3 regions of the Enterobacter sp. PL_is511 genome follow, and region 3 is predicted to be linked to each of the others. Evidence: predicted binding sites of a transcription regulator. Region 3 holds the regulator's gene; each other region holds the start of a gene.
What was found. The regulator LexA, encoded in region 3, represses DNA repair genes until DNA is damaged. The targets are predictions, from matches to a motif close to TNCTGTATGTACATACAGNA.
Positions count from the first base shown of each region.

Region 1: the regulator LexA is predicted to act here: its motif matches at 2,412-2,431, upstream of AC0TN7_RS20615 (metal-dependent hydrolase).
Region 2: the regulator LexA is predicted to act here: its motif matches at 2,619-2,638, upstream of sbmC (DNA gyrase inhibitor SbmC).

Region 1 covers NZ_JBVPGP010000024.1:1,064,473-1,068,507, reverse strand. Annotated here, with positions in the region: gene AC0TN7_RS20630 (fructosamine kinase family protein) at 91-951, shown strand; gene AC0TN7_RS20625 (YniB family protein) at 988-1,524, opposite strand; gene hxpB (hexitol phosphatase HxpB) at 1,673-2,344, shown strand; gene AC0TN7_RS20615 (metal-dependent hydrolase) at 2,446-3,036, shown strand; gene AC0TN7_RS20610 (L-cystine transporter) at 3,164-4,035, shown strand, end outside.
Region 2 covers NZ_JBVPGP010000016.1:3,082-7,116, reverse strand. Annotated here, with positions in the region: gene sbcB (exodeoxyribonuclease I) at 1-1,169, opposite strand, end outside; gene dacD (serine-type D-Ala-D-Ala carboxypeptidase DacD) at 1,368-2,534, shown strand; gene sbmC (DNA gyrase inhibitor SbmC) at 2,654-3,127, shown strand; gene AC0TN7_RS03225 (FUSC family protein) at 3,220-4,035, shown strand, end outside.
Region 3 covers NZ_JBVPGP010000013.1:67,879-71,913, forward strand. Annotated here, with positions in the region: gene dinF (MATE family efflux transporter DinF) at 1-1,233, opposite strand, end outside; gene lexA (transcriptional repressor LexA) at 1,297-1,905, opposite strand; gene AC0TN7_RS01675 (diacylglycerol kinase) at 2,014-2,382, opposite strand; gene plsB (glycerol-3-phosphate 1-O-acyltransferase PlsB) at 2,537-4,035, shown strand, end outside.

The sequences.
Region 1 (4,035 bases), on a different contig from region 3:
TTAAACCGCTCAGGTGTGCGTTAGTTCGTATTTTTTTACCGCAGTTATGCGCTAACTTTATGATCTGGCAGACAACATGGGAGAGACAACATGTGGCAGGCTATCAGTCATCTTTTACGTGAGCAGCTGGGTGAAGGTGAAATTGAACTGCGTAACGAACTGCCAGGCGGTGAGATCCACGCCGCGTGGCATTTACGCTACGCAGGACGCGATCTTTTCGTTAAGTGCGATGAGCGAGAACTGCTTCCGATCTTTACCGCCGAAGCCGACCAGCTGGAGTTGCTGTCGCGCAGTAAAACGGTGACGGTCCCACAGGTGCTGGCCGTCGGTAGCGACCGCGATTACAGTTTTCTGGTCATGGAATATCTCCCCGCCCGACCGCTGGATGCCCATAATGCGTTTATCCTCGGCCAACAGCTAGCGCGCCTGCATCAATGGAGCGACCAGCCGCAGTTTGGTCTCGATTTTGACAACGATCTCTCTACCACGCCACAGCCCAATGCCTGGCAGCGTCGCTGGTCGACATTTTTTGCCGAGCAGCGCATTGGCTGGCAGCTTGAACTGGCCGCCGAGAAAGGGCTGGAATTTGGCAATATTGATGCCATCGTCGAGCACGTTCAACAGCGTCTGGCCTCCCACCAGCCCCAGGCGTCTCTGCTTCACGGCGATTTGTGGTCTGATAACTGCGCGCTGGGTCCCAACGGCCCCTACATCTTCGACCCGGCCTGCTACTGGGGTGACAGAGAGTGCGATCTTGCCATGCTGCCGCTTCATCCGGAGCAGCCGCCGCAAATATACGACGGATACCAGTCTGTTTCCCCCCTGCCGCCCGGTTTCCTCGACCGCCAGCCGGTGTATCAGCTTTATACGCTGATGAACCGTGCCATTCTTTTTGGCGGAGAACACCTGGTTAACGCCCAGCGGGCACTCGAGCGTATGCTTGCCGCCTGAGACGCGAACGGGTGGCCTTGCCGCCACCCTTATCGCTTACAGAAAACCGAGCAGTGAGAAGAAGAAGTATCCCGCCACAATGATGATCACGGGAAGGATATAGAGCGGGAAAATTTGCAGGAAAATGGTGTGACGCGGCACAACAATGCGGGATTCGATCTGCTCCCGACTCATGCCTTCCGGGCCTTTGGCCTGCTCCAGAATCAACTGATCCTCAACGCCTTCGCGTAAAAAGCGCGTCTGGCGGCTCATCCTCGCGCCAGAGGCCTGCAGTGCTAGCGCAACAAAGATCAGGGCGTATATCACCCAAAAGCCGATATTCAGCTGTTGATGAAAATCCGGGGTGGGTGAGTTAAACCAGAAAACATTCAAAAATGGCGTATTAAAACGCATCATCTCAATCATGACATGAGCGAAATCAAGCATTACCGCATTGATACCCGGCTGTTTTTCGCTGTGATCGTACATAAATTTGAGTACAGAAATCAGCGTAGAAATGACGGCAGGAATAAAAATCACCCAGCCAGCAATACGTTTTAAGACCGCAATGCGTCCAGCTTGTTGATACGTCATCAGTTCCTCTTCATAAAGACGCGTTATTTGTGCCTAAGTCTACCTGCTGGCCATCAATTTCGCCCGCTCTTTAAAAGCAATATGCTAAATTGCAGATTGTGCTTAGCACGTATCGTCTGTCGAACACCCTGGATAAGGAGACGTTGTGATGTCGACACCGCGCCAAATTCTTGCCGCAATTTTTGACATGGATGGATTACTGATCGATTCCGAACCGTTGTGGGATCGCGCCGAACTGGATGTGATGGCCAGTCTGGGCGTCGATATCAGCCGCCGTAATGAACTACCTGATACGCTGGGCCTGCGCATCGATATGGTGGTTGACCTGTGGTTTGCCCAACAGCCGTGGGTGGGTCCCGATCGCAATGAGGTGACCGCACGCATTATCAGCCGCGCCATCTCTCTGGTGGAAGAGAGCCGGCCGCTGCTGCCCGGCGTACGTGAGGCTGTCGCGCAGTGTAAAGCCCAGGGGCTGAAGGTTGGCCTGGCTTCCGCTTCACCGCTGCATATGCTGGAAAAAGTGCTCACGATGTTTGAACTGCGCGACAGTTTTGACGCGCTGGCGTCCGCTGAGAAATTGCCTTACAGCAAGCCGCACCCGCAGGTCTATCTGGACTGTGCCGCTAAGCTCGGCCTGGATCCCCTCAGCTGCGTTGCGCTGGAAGATTCCGTTAACGGCATGGTGGCCTCTAAAGCCGCGCGGATGCGCTCCATTGTGGTGCCTGCGGAAGAAGGCCGTCACGACCCCCGGTTTGCGCTTGCCGACGTGAAGCTTAATTCACTGGCAGAACTGACGGCGCATCATCTGCAGGGCGGTTAACGCCCTCCTTCGGTTTGTGACAAACAGTTACACCGTCACCTCTTCCGCCTACTGTATAAAAACCCTATACTGTATGAATTGACAGTTTCGTGGGTTTTATCATGACGGCGGAAGGCCACCTGCTTTTTTCTATTGCGTGCGCAGTATTTGCCAAAAACGCTGAACTTACCCCCGTGCTGGCACAGGGGGACTGGTGGCATATTGTCCCTTCCGCCGTATTGACCTGTCTGCTGCCCGACATCGACCACCCTAAATCCTTCCTCGGACAGCGTCTGAAATGGGTGTCGAAACCCATCGCACGCGCGTTCGGCCACCGGGGATTTACGCACAGCCTGCTGGCCGTGTTTGGCCTGCTGACGCTGTTCTATTTAAAAGTGCCTGAAAGCTGGATAGTCCCCGCCGATGCCATCCAGGGGATGGTGCTGGGCTATTTAAGCCATATTCTGGCCGATATGCTGACGCCTGCGGGCGTGCCGCTGCTATGGCCCTGCCGCTGGCGTTTCCGTTTTCCCATCCTCGCACCGCAGAAAGGTAACCAGCTTGAGCGGGTATTATGCATGGCGCTGTTTGCTTACGCCGTCTGGATGCCGCAAACCTTGCCCGAAAACAGTGCAGTTCGCTGGTCATCCCAGATGATTAATTCGCTGCAATTTCAGTTTAATCGCTTTATTCATCACCAGATTGAACAGTAAACCGACAAAATTATCCCATTTGTCATAACCCATTCCATTTGGATATAAGCGCTACATCACACTTCTGCTAACCTTCCGCCAACAGGATCGGTAAAAACCGACCCAATAATAAATCAGGAGAACGGGGATGAATTTTCCACTCATCGCGAACGTCGTTGTGTTCGTTATATTGCTATTGCTTCTCGCGCAGGCGCGCCACAAACAGTGGAGCCTGGCGAAAAAGGTGCTGGTTGGTCTGGCCATGGGTGTCGTATTTGGTCTGGCATTACAGGCAATTTATGGCTCCGATAATCCAGTTCTGAAAGATTCCATTCAGTGGTTCAACATTGTCGGTAACGGCTATGTCCAGCTGCTGCAGATGATCGTTATGCCGCTGGTGTTCGCCTCTATTCTGAGCGCCGTGGCCCGCCTGCATAACGCCACTCAGCTAGGAAAAATCAGTTTCCTGACCATTGGTACGCTGCTGTTCACCACGCTGATTGCCGCGCTGGTGGGTGTGCTGGTCACCAACCTGTTTGGCCTGACCGCAGAAGGTCTGGTTCAGGGTACCGCTGAAACGGCACGTCTTACCGCAATTCAGACCAACTATGTGGGTAAAGTAGCTGACCTGACCGTGCCGCAGATGGTGCTCTCCTTCATTCCGAAGAACCCGTTTGCTGACCTGACCGGTGCGAGCCCAACCTCGATCATCAGCGTGGTTATTTTCGCCGCGTTCCTGGGCGTCGCGGCGCTGAAGCTGCTGAAAGACGACGCGCCAAAAGGCGAACGCGTTCTGACCGCGATTGACACCCTGCAAAGCTGGGTGATGAAGCTGGTTCGTCTGGTTATGCAGCTCACCCCTTACGGCGTGCTGGCGCTGATGACCAAAGTGGTTGCCGGCTCTAACCTGCAGGACATCATTAAGCTGGGCAGCTTCGTTGTCGCCTCTTATCTGGGCCTGGGCATTATGTTCGTGGTGCACGGCATCCTGCTGGGCGTGAACGGCGTCAGCCCGCTGAA
Region 2 (4,035 bases), on a different contig from region 3:
TCGGTTTGCAGAACGATATTCATGGCCGCGCGATCGGCATCACTGAAGAAACCGTTATAGAGCTGGGCGTCCACGTTTTCAGACGGCACGAACGGCTCGGCTTCGGCAAAGATGGCGACCACTTTCTCGCGCACCTGCGGATTTTCACGCAGCACTTTGAGATTATCGAGGCAGTGCTGGCGGTTAATGCCGAGTCTGTCCGCATCTTCCGGGCGCAGCGTATTCGCCTGCGCCAGGACCGGACATTTATTGATATGCACCAGTTTGACCGGCACCGCAGGCAGATCGCCGAGTTCATTCTTCGGCGTGTACAGCCGTTCACGCAGGGTATCGCTGTCGAGCTCCAACAGCGGTGAAATATCGCCCGCCAAATCCACCATGATGACCGCATTACGGTTGTCCGGATGCCACGCCAGCGGGGCGACCCAGCTGGTATTGCCGCGCCATGCGCCAAACATGCCGGAAATATGCACCAGCGGCTTCATCTGCGGCACATCAATCAGCGTGGTCAACTTCTGTTTACTGCGGTGGCTCAGCAGATACTCGAACAGTCGTGGCTGCGCGCTTTTCACCAGCTTCGCCATGGCAATGGTGGCATAGACGTCCGCCATCGCGTCGTGGGCATTGCTGTGCTCAATGCCGTTGGCGCGCGTCAGGTGTTCCAGCCGGAAGCTGGTCAGCCCTTCCTCATTTTCCGGCCAGTGAATGCCCTCAGGACGCAGGGCGTAGCAGGCGCGCATGATGTCGAGCAAATCCCAGCGCGAATTGCGGTTCTGCCAGCTCCAGGCATAGGGATCGTAGAAGTTACGATAGAAGATGTTGCGCGTCACTTCGTCATCGAAGCGGATGTTGTTGTAACCGACCACGCAGGTGTTGGGGACGGTAAACAGGTCGTGGATGCGTCGGGCGAATTCTGCCTCGTTAACGCCTTTTTCCCGCGCTTCCTGAGGGGTGATCCCGGTGACCATGACCGCGCCGGGCTGCGGCAGATAGTCATCCGCAGGCTTGCAGTAAAAGACCTCGGGCTCGCCAATGATGTTGAATTCGTCGTCGGTACGGATGGCGGCAAACTGCGCCGGTCGGTCCAGCGCCGGGTGAGTGCCAAAGGTTTCATAGTCATGAAATAAAAAAGTCGGGCGAGCGGCAGAGTCAGACACCAGTAATACCATCCTGTTAAAAAATGACGTCACTATGGTAAACGATCGTGCGGTCGAGACCGAATAAAAAGCACCTCCGCATCGCAGATTTGCGCGCCAGCTTCAGAGAAAAATCTGCGTTCTGTCACATTTTTTTGCAATTAAGCCAGGTAACGACATCAGAACTCCCGTAAAAAGGTCATCGATTTTTAATGACCTGAGGATATACCGTTGAAACGCCGTCTGTTTATTGCTGTTTCTTTACTCGCTTCGAGTGTCTCATCTGCTTTTGCGGCCGAACCACTGGATTTTTCGCCGCAGCCTCCGGCCATTCAGGCTGGCTCCTGGGTGCTGATGGATTACACGACTGGTCAGATCTTAACGGCGGGCAACGAACATCAACAACGCAATCCGGCGAGCCTGACCAAGCTGATGACGGGGTATGTGGTGGATCGGGCCATTGATAGCCACCGCATTACCCCGGACGACATCGTCACCGTAGGGCGCGATGCCTGGGCAAAAGGGAACCCGGTGTTTGACGGTTCATCGCTGATGTTCCTGAAAGAAGGCGATCGCGTCTCCGTGCGCGACTTAAGCCGCGGCCTGATTGTCGACTCTGGCAACGACGCCTGCGTGGCGCTGGCCGATCACGTGGCGGGCGGTCAGCCGCAGTTTGTGAAGATGATGAACGACTACGTGCAGAAGCTGAACCTGCGCGATACGCATTTTGAAACCGTCCACGGGCTGGATGCGCCGGGCCAGCACAGCTCGGCCTATGACCTGGCCGTACTCTCCCGCGCCATCATCCACGGTGAGCCCGAGTTTTATCATATGTACAGCGAAAAGAGCCTGACCTGGAACGGGATCACCCAGCAAAACCGTAACGGCCTGCTGTGGGATAAAACCATGAACGTGGACGGGCTGAAAACAGGGCATACCTCAGGGGCCGGTTTTAACCTGATTGCGTCTGCCGTAGACGGCCAGCGCCGTTTAATCGCGGTGGTGATGGGGGCGGATAGCCCGAAAGGGCGCGAAGACCAGGCCCGGAAACTGCTGCACTGGGGGCAGCAGAATTTCGATACGGTGCAGATCCTGCATAGCGGTAAAAAAGTAGGGACAGAGCGCATCTGGTACGGCGATAAGGAGCAGGTGAAACTGGGTACCGACCAGGACTTCTGGCTGGCCCTGCCGAAAGCGGAAGTACCCAACATCAAAGCCAAATACGTACTGGATAAAAAAGAGCTGGAAGCGCCGATTGCCGCGCACCAGCGGGTCGGGGAGATCCAGCTCTACGACCGCGACAAGGTGGTAGCCCACTGGCCGCTGGTCACGCTGGAAGCCGTTGATAAAGGCGACCTGTTCTCTCGGCTGAGCGATTATCTGCACCACACGCTCTAACGGCAGATGAGCAGACTGGCAGGGTTGCGAGTCTGCTCACATAATAAACACTCCTCGTTTGCTGATAATAGTAATCCGGTTTTATAGTGTATAAATATACAGTAATGAGCGGAGGCAGCATGGACTACAGTATTAAGCAGCAACAGAAACGTAAGATTGCCGGTTTTCATTTGGTCGGACCGTGGGAACACACGGTAAAACAAGGCTTTGAACAGCTGGTGATGTGGGTCGACGGGCGTCACATTGAGCCGCTGGAGTGGGTTGCAGTTTACTACGATAATCCGGATGAAGTCCCGCCAGAAAAACTGCGCTGTGATACGGCCGTTACGGTACCGGATGATTTCGTTATCCCGGAAAACAGCGAAGGCGTCATGATGACGGAAATCGCGGCCGGGGATTATGCCGTGGCGACGGCGCGCGTGGAAAACTACGACTTCGCCACGCCGTGGTATCAGTTCTTCAATTCCCTGCTGCAGGACAATAAGTACCAGATGGCGCTCAAACCCTGCTTCGAACGCTATCTCAATGACGGCAATGCGGACGGTTACTGGGATATCGAAATGTATATCGCGGTAGAGCATAAAACGGTTTAAGCCTGCTAAGTGAAGGGTTTTTCAGCCGGGAGCGATCCGCCCGGCCGAAAACACAGTACAATTGTGATTTGCCGTGTAGCTGGAGAGCGGGTGTGCGTCCCGACAAATCATTAACCCCTTTTGAAATTCGGTTGTACAAACACTACCGCGTGGTGCATGGGTGCCGCATCGCGCTGGCTTTCGTGCTGACGTTTGTACTGGTGCGTTTATTGGATGTTCCGGAAGGGACGTGGCCGCTGATCACGCTGGTGGTGGTGATGGGGCCCATCTCGTTTTGGGGGAACGTTGTTCCGCGCGCCCTGGAGCGCATTGGCGGGACCGTGTTAGGTTCGGCTCTGGGGCTTATCGCCCTCAAGCTGGAGCTTATCTCGTTTCCGGTGATGCTGGCATGGTGCGGTGCCGCCATGTTCCTGTGCGGCTGGCTGGCGTTGGGTAAAAAGCCGTATCAGGCGCTGCTGATCGGTATTACGCTCGCGGTGGTGGTCGGTGCGCCCGCCGGGGATATGACCACGGCGCTGTGGCGAAGCGGGGATGTCATCCTGGGTTCACTGTTGGCGATGCTCTTCACCGGTATCTGGCCGCAGCGTGCTTTTCTGCACTGGCGTATTCAGATGGCCAGCTACGTCACCGCGTTTAACCGCGTCTATCAGGCCGGTTTTTCCCCGAATCTGGTTGAACGCCCGCGCCTGGAAAAGCACCTGCAGACCATCCTTAACGACGTGGTCAAAATGCGCGGCCTGATCACGCCCGCCAGCAAAGAAACCCATATTCAGAAATCAATTTTCGAAGCTATCCAGACGGTAAGCCGCAATCTGGTCTGCATGCTTGAGCTGCAAATCAACGCCCACTGGGCCACGCGCCCCAGCCATCTGTTGATGCTTAACGCGCAGACCCTCAAAGAGACCCAG
Region 3 (4,035 bases):
CAGCCACAAACCGTGATTACCCAGCCAGGGGAGCGTCAGCAGCGTCAGACCAAACCCGGCCGCTGCAACCGCCATACTGTTACGCATTTCCGCTCCGCGCGTCGCACCAATAAACATGCCGTCCAGCAGATAACACCAGACGCCGACCACCGGTAAGACGACTTGCCAGATGAGATAGTGACTCGCCAGCTCGCGCAGCGCAGGGATAGACGTCAGCAATGCAACGATCTGCTCACCAAAGAAGGCGTAAACCATACCGAACGCCAGCGCCACCAGTCCCGACTGGCGGCAGGCTGCCCGCCAGACGTCCCGAAGCTGCCCGCTTTCGCGCGCACCGTACGCCTGCCCGGAATGCGCTTCTACCGCATAGGCAAAACCGTCCAGCGCGTAGGCGGTAAAGGTCAGTAGCGTCATCAATACTGCGTTGACCGCAACGATTTCTGGCCCCAGTCGAGCCCCGAAGACCGTCAGCGCTCCGAAGCAGAGCTGAAGCAGCAGCGAGCGCAGCATGATGTCTCGGTTAAGCGCCAGCAGCTTACGGATATTGCCGCGCCATGCGGTTTTGAGCAGCGCCAGGGAGATGCCGCGCATCGCCAGCACGCGCCAGACCATCCACAGGCCAATAATAAAGGTTCCGTACTCGGCAATCGCCGTCGCCAGCGCCGCGCCCTGCACGTTCATATGCAGACCCATGACCAGCCAGACATCCAAAACGATATTGAGCAGGTTACCCACCACCAGCAAAATCACGGGTGCACGGGCGTACTGCACGCCCAATAGCCACCCCAGCAGAACCAGGTTAGCCAGTGACGCGGGCGCGCTGAGCCAGCGGATTTCAAGGAAACGTCGCGCCTGCTCTAATACCGCCTCGCTGCCGCCAACAACATGAAGCGCAAGGTCGATCAGGGGCGCACGCAATAAAACGATTAACGCCCCCGCGCCAAGCGCGAGGATCAGCGGCTGGACCAGCGCGCGCGCCAGACGCAGCGGATCTTTTGCACCATAAGCCTGTGCCGTGAGCCCGGTGGTGCTCATACGCAAAAAGAGCAGCAGCATAAACAGGAAGCTGGTTGCCGTCGCGCCAATCGCCACGCCGCCAAGATAAACAGGCGAATCAAGATGGCCAATAACGGCCGTATCGACCAGACCCAGCAAGGGAACGGTAATATTGGAGAAGATCATCGGAAGAGCAAGACGCCACAATGCCTTATCGGATGCCGTCAGCAGTGACATGAAAAATACCGGGTGTGGAGAATGAAGCAGGCTACAGCGGCGCCATAGCCTGTCAGGAAGAGGTTACAGCCATTCGCCGTTGCGAATGACCCCAACCGCCAGCCCTTCGATAGAGAAGTTGTGTTCGCGAAGATCGACCACAATCGGGGAGAACTCGTTGTTTTCAGGCAGTAGCTGAACGGTGTTCCCCTGTTTTTTCAGACGTTTGACGGTGACTTCATCATCAATGCGCGCGACGACTACCTGGCCGTTACGTACATCCTGCGTTTTGTGCACCGCAAGCAGATCGCCGTCAAGAATACCGATGTCTTTCATCGACATACCGCTGACGCGCAGCAGGAAATCAGCGCTCGGTTTGAACATGGCTGGATCGACCTGGTAATGGCCTTCAATATGCTGCTGTGCCAGTAAAGGCTCACCGGCAGCAACACGCCCCACCAGCGGAATGCCCGTCTCTTCTTCCACCAGCAGGCGGATACCACGTGACGCGCCCGAAACAATCTCAATCACGCCCTTACGCGCCAGCGCTTTCAGGTGTTCTTCGGCAGCATTTGGAGAACGGAAACCCAGACGCTGCGCGATTTCCGCACGCGTGGGTGGCATACCCGTCTGGCCGATATGATCCCGGATGAGATCAAACACCTCTTGCTGCCTGGTCGTTAACGCTTTCATTCCGCCCCCTGGGTGTATATACAGTTATGCTGTGAGTATATACAGTCAAAGGCGATTTTGGAACCAAAAACTGCACAAAAAACCAGGGACTTAATTATTCCTCGAGGCTCATCGGAAATGTGACCAAAGCAGCGTGACCCAGGTGATAGCGGCAGTGATAATCGCCAGCAACACGGCAGCAGAGCCCATGTCTTTTGCACGGCCAGAAAGTTCATGGAAATCTGAACCAATGCGATCAACCACGGCCTCAATAGCGCTATTAAGAATTTCCACTATCATCACCAGAAGCACGGAACCGATAAGAAGTACGCGGGTAATAGCATCAACATCAAGGTAACAGGCGACGATCACCGCGATGATAGCGGCGACGCCCTCCTGGCGAAAGGCGGCTTCGTTGATCCACGCGGCACGGAAACCTTTCCATGAATAGCCGGCGGCTTTGATGATACGCGTTAACCCAGTGGTATTATTGGCCATTAAAAGAACCTTTTATGAAAAAAAGCGTCAGTAACAGGAACTGTAGCGCGTTTCGCTACAGCCTGAAGTATGACGGGTAACAACAGAAATTTTGCGCGCTTTCTGTTATCCTTGCGCCGCAATTGCATTATTAACCAGAGGCTTTACATCGTTTATGTCCGGCTGGCCACGAATTTACTACAAATTACTTAATTTACCATTAAGCATCCTGGTAAAAAGCAAGTCTATCCCAGCAGAACCCGCGCTGGAATTGGGGCTCGATACGTCACGTCCTATTATGTACGTTTTGCCTTATAACTCGAAGGCAGACTTACTGACGCTTCGCGCCCAGTGTCTGGCGCATGACTTACCTGACCCGCTTGAACCGCTGGAAGTTGACGGGACGCTGCTGCCGCGCTATGTGTTCATTCACGGTGGACCGCGCGTGTTTACCTACTACACGCCAAAAGAAGAGTCCATCAAGCTGTTCCATGACTATCTCGACCTGCACCGCAGCAACCCCGATCTGGATGTGCAGATGGTGCCGGTATCGGTGATGTTTGGTCGTCGTCCGGGCCGTGAAAAAGGTGAAGAGAACCCGCCGCTGCGCATGCTTAACGGCATCCAGAAGTTCTTTGCGGTCTCCTGGCTGGGGCGCGACAGCTTTGTGCGTTTCTCCCCTTCCGTTTCGCTGCGTCGCATGGCGGACGAACACGGCACCGACAAGATCATCGCGCAAAAACTGGCGCGCGTGGCGCGTATGCACTTCGCCCGCCAGCGCCTTGCTGCCGTTGGGCCGCGTCTCCCGGCGCGTCAGGATCTGTTCAACAAGCTGCTGGCCTCCAAAGCGATTGCCCGCGCCGTCGAAGACGAAGCGCGCAGCAAGAAAATATCGCATGAGAAAGCCCAGCAGAACGCCATTGCGCTGATGGAAGAGATTGCAGCGAACTTCTCTTACGAGATGATTCGCCTGTCCGATCGTATTCTCGGCTTTACCTGGAACCGTCTCTACCAGGGCATCAACGTTCATAACGCCGAGCGTGTACGTCAGCTGGCGCATGATGGCCATGAGATTGTCTATGTTCCCTGCCACCGCAGCCACATGGACTACCTGCTTCTTTCCTACGTGCTCTATCATCAGGGGCTGGTACCACCGCACATTGCTGCCGGTATCAACCTGAACTTCTGGCCAGCGGGTCCAATTTTCCGCCGCCTGGGCGCATTCTTTATCCGTCGTACCTTCAAGGGCAACAAGCTCTACTCCACCGTGTTCCGCGAGTATCTGGGCGAGCTGTTCAGCCGCGGCTATTCCGTGGAGTACTTCGTGGAGGGCGGTCGTTCCCGTACCGGACGTCTGCTCGATCCGAAGACCGGCACGCTGTCGATGACCATCCAGGCGATGCTGCGCGGAGGAACCCGCCCCATCACGCTGGTGCCAATCTACATTGGCTATGAGCACGTGATGGAAGTGGGCACGTACGCCAAAGAGCTGCGCGGTGCGACCAAAGAGAAAGAGAGCCTGCCGCAGATGCTGCGCGGCCTGAGCAAGCTACGCAATCTCGGTCAGGGCTACGTGAACTTTGGCGAACCAATGCCGTTGATGACATACCTGAACCATCACGTTCCCGAGTGGCGGGAATCCATCGATCCTATCGAAGCAATTCGTCCGGCCTG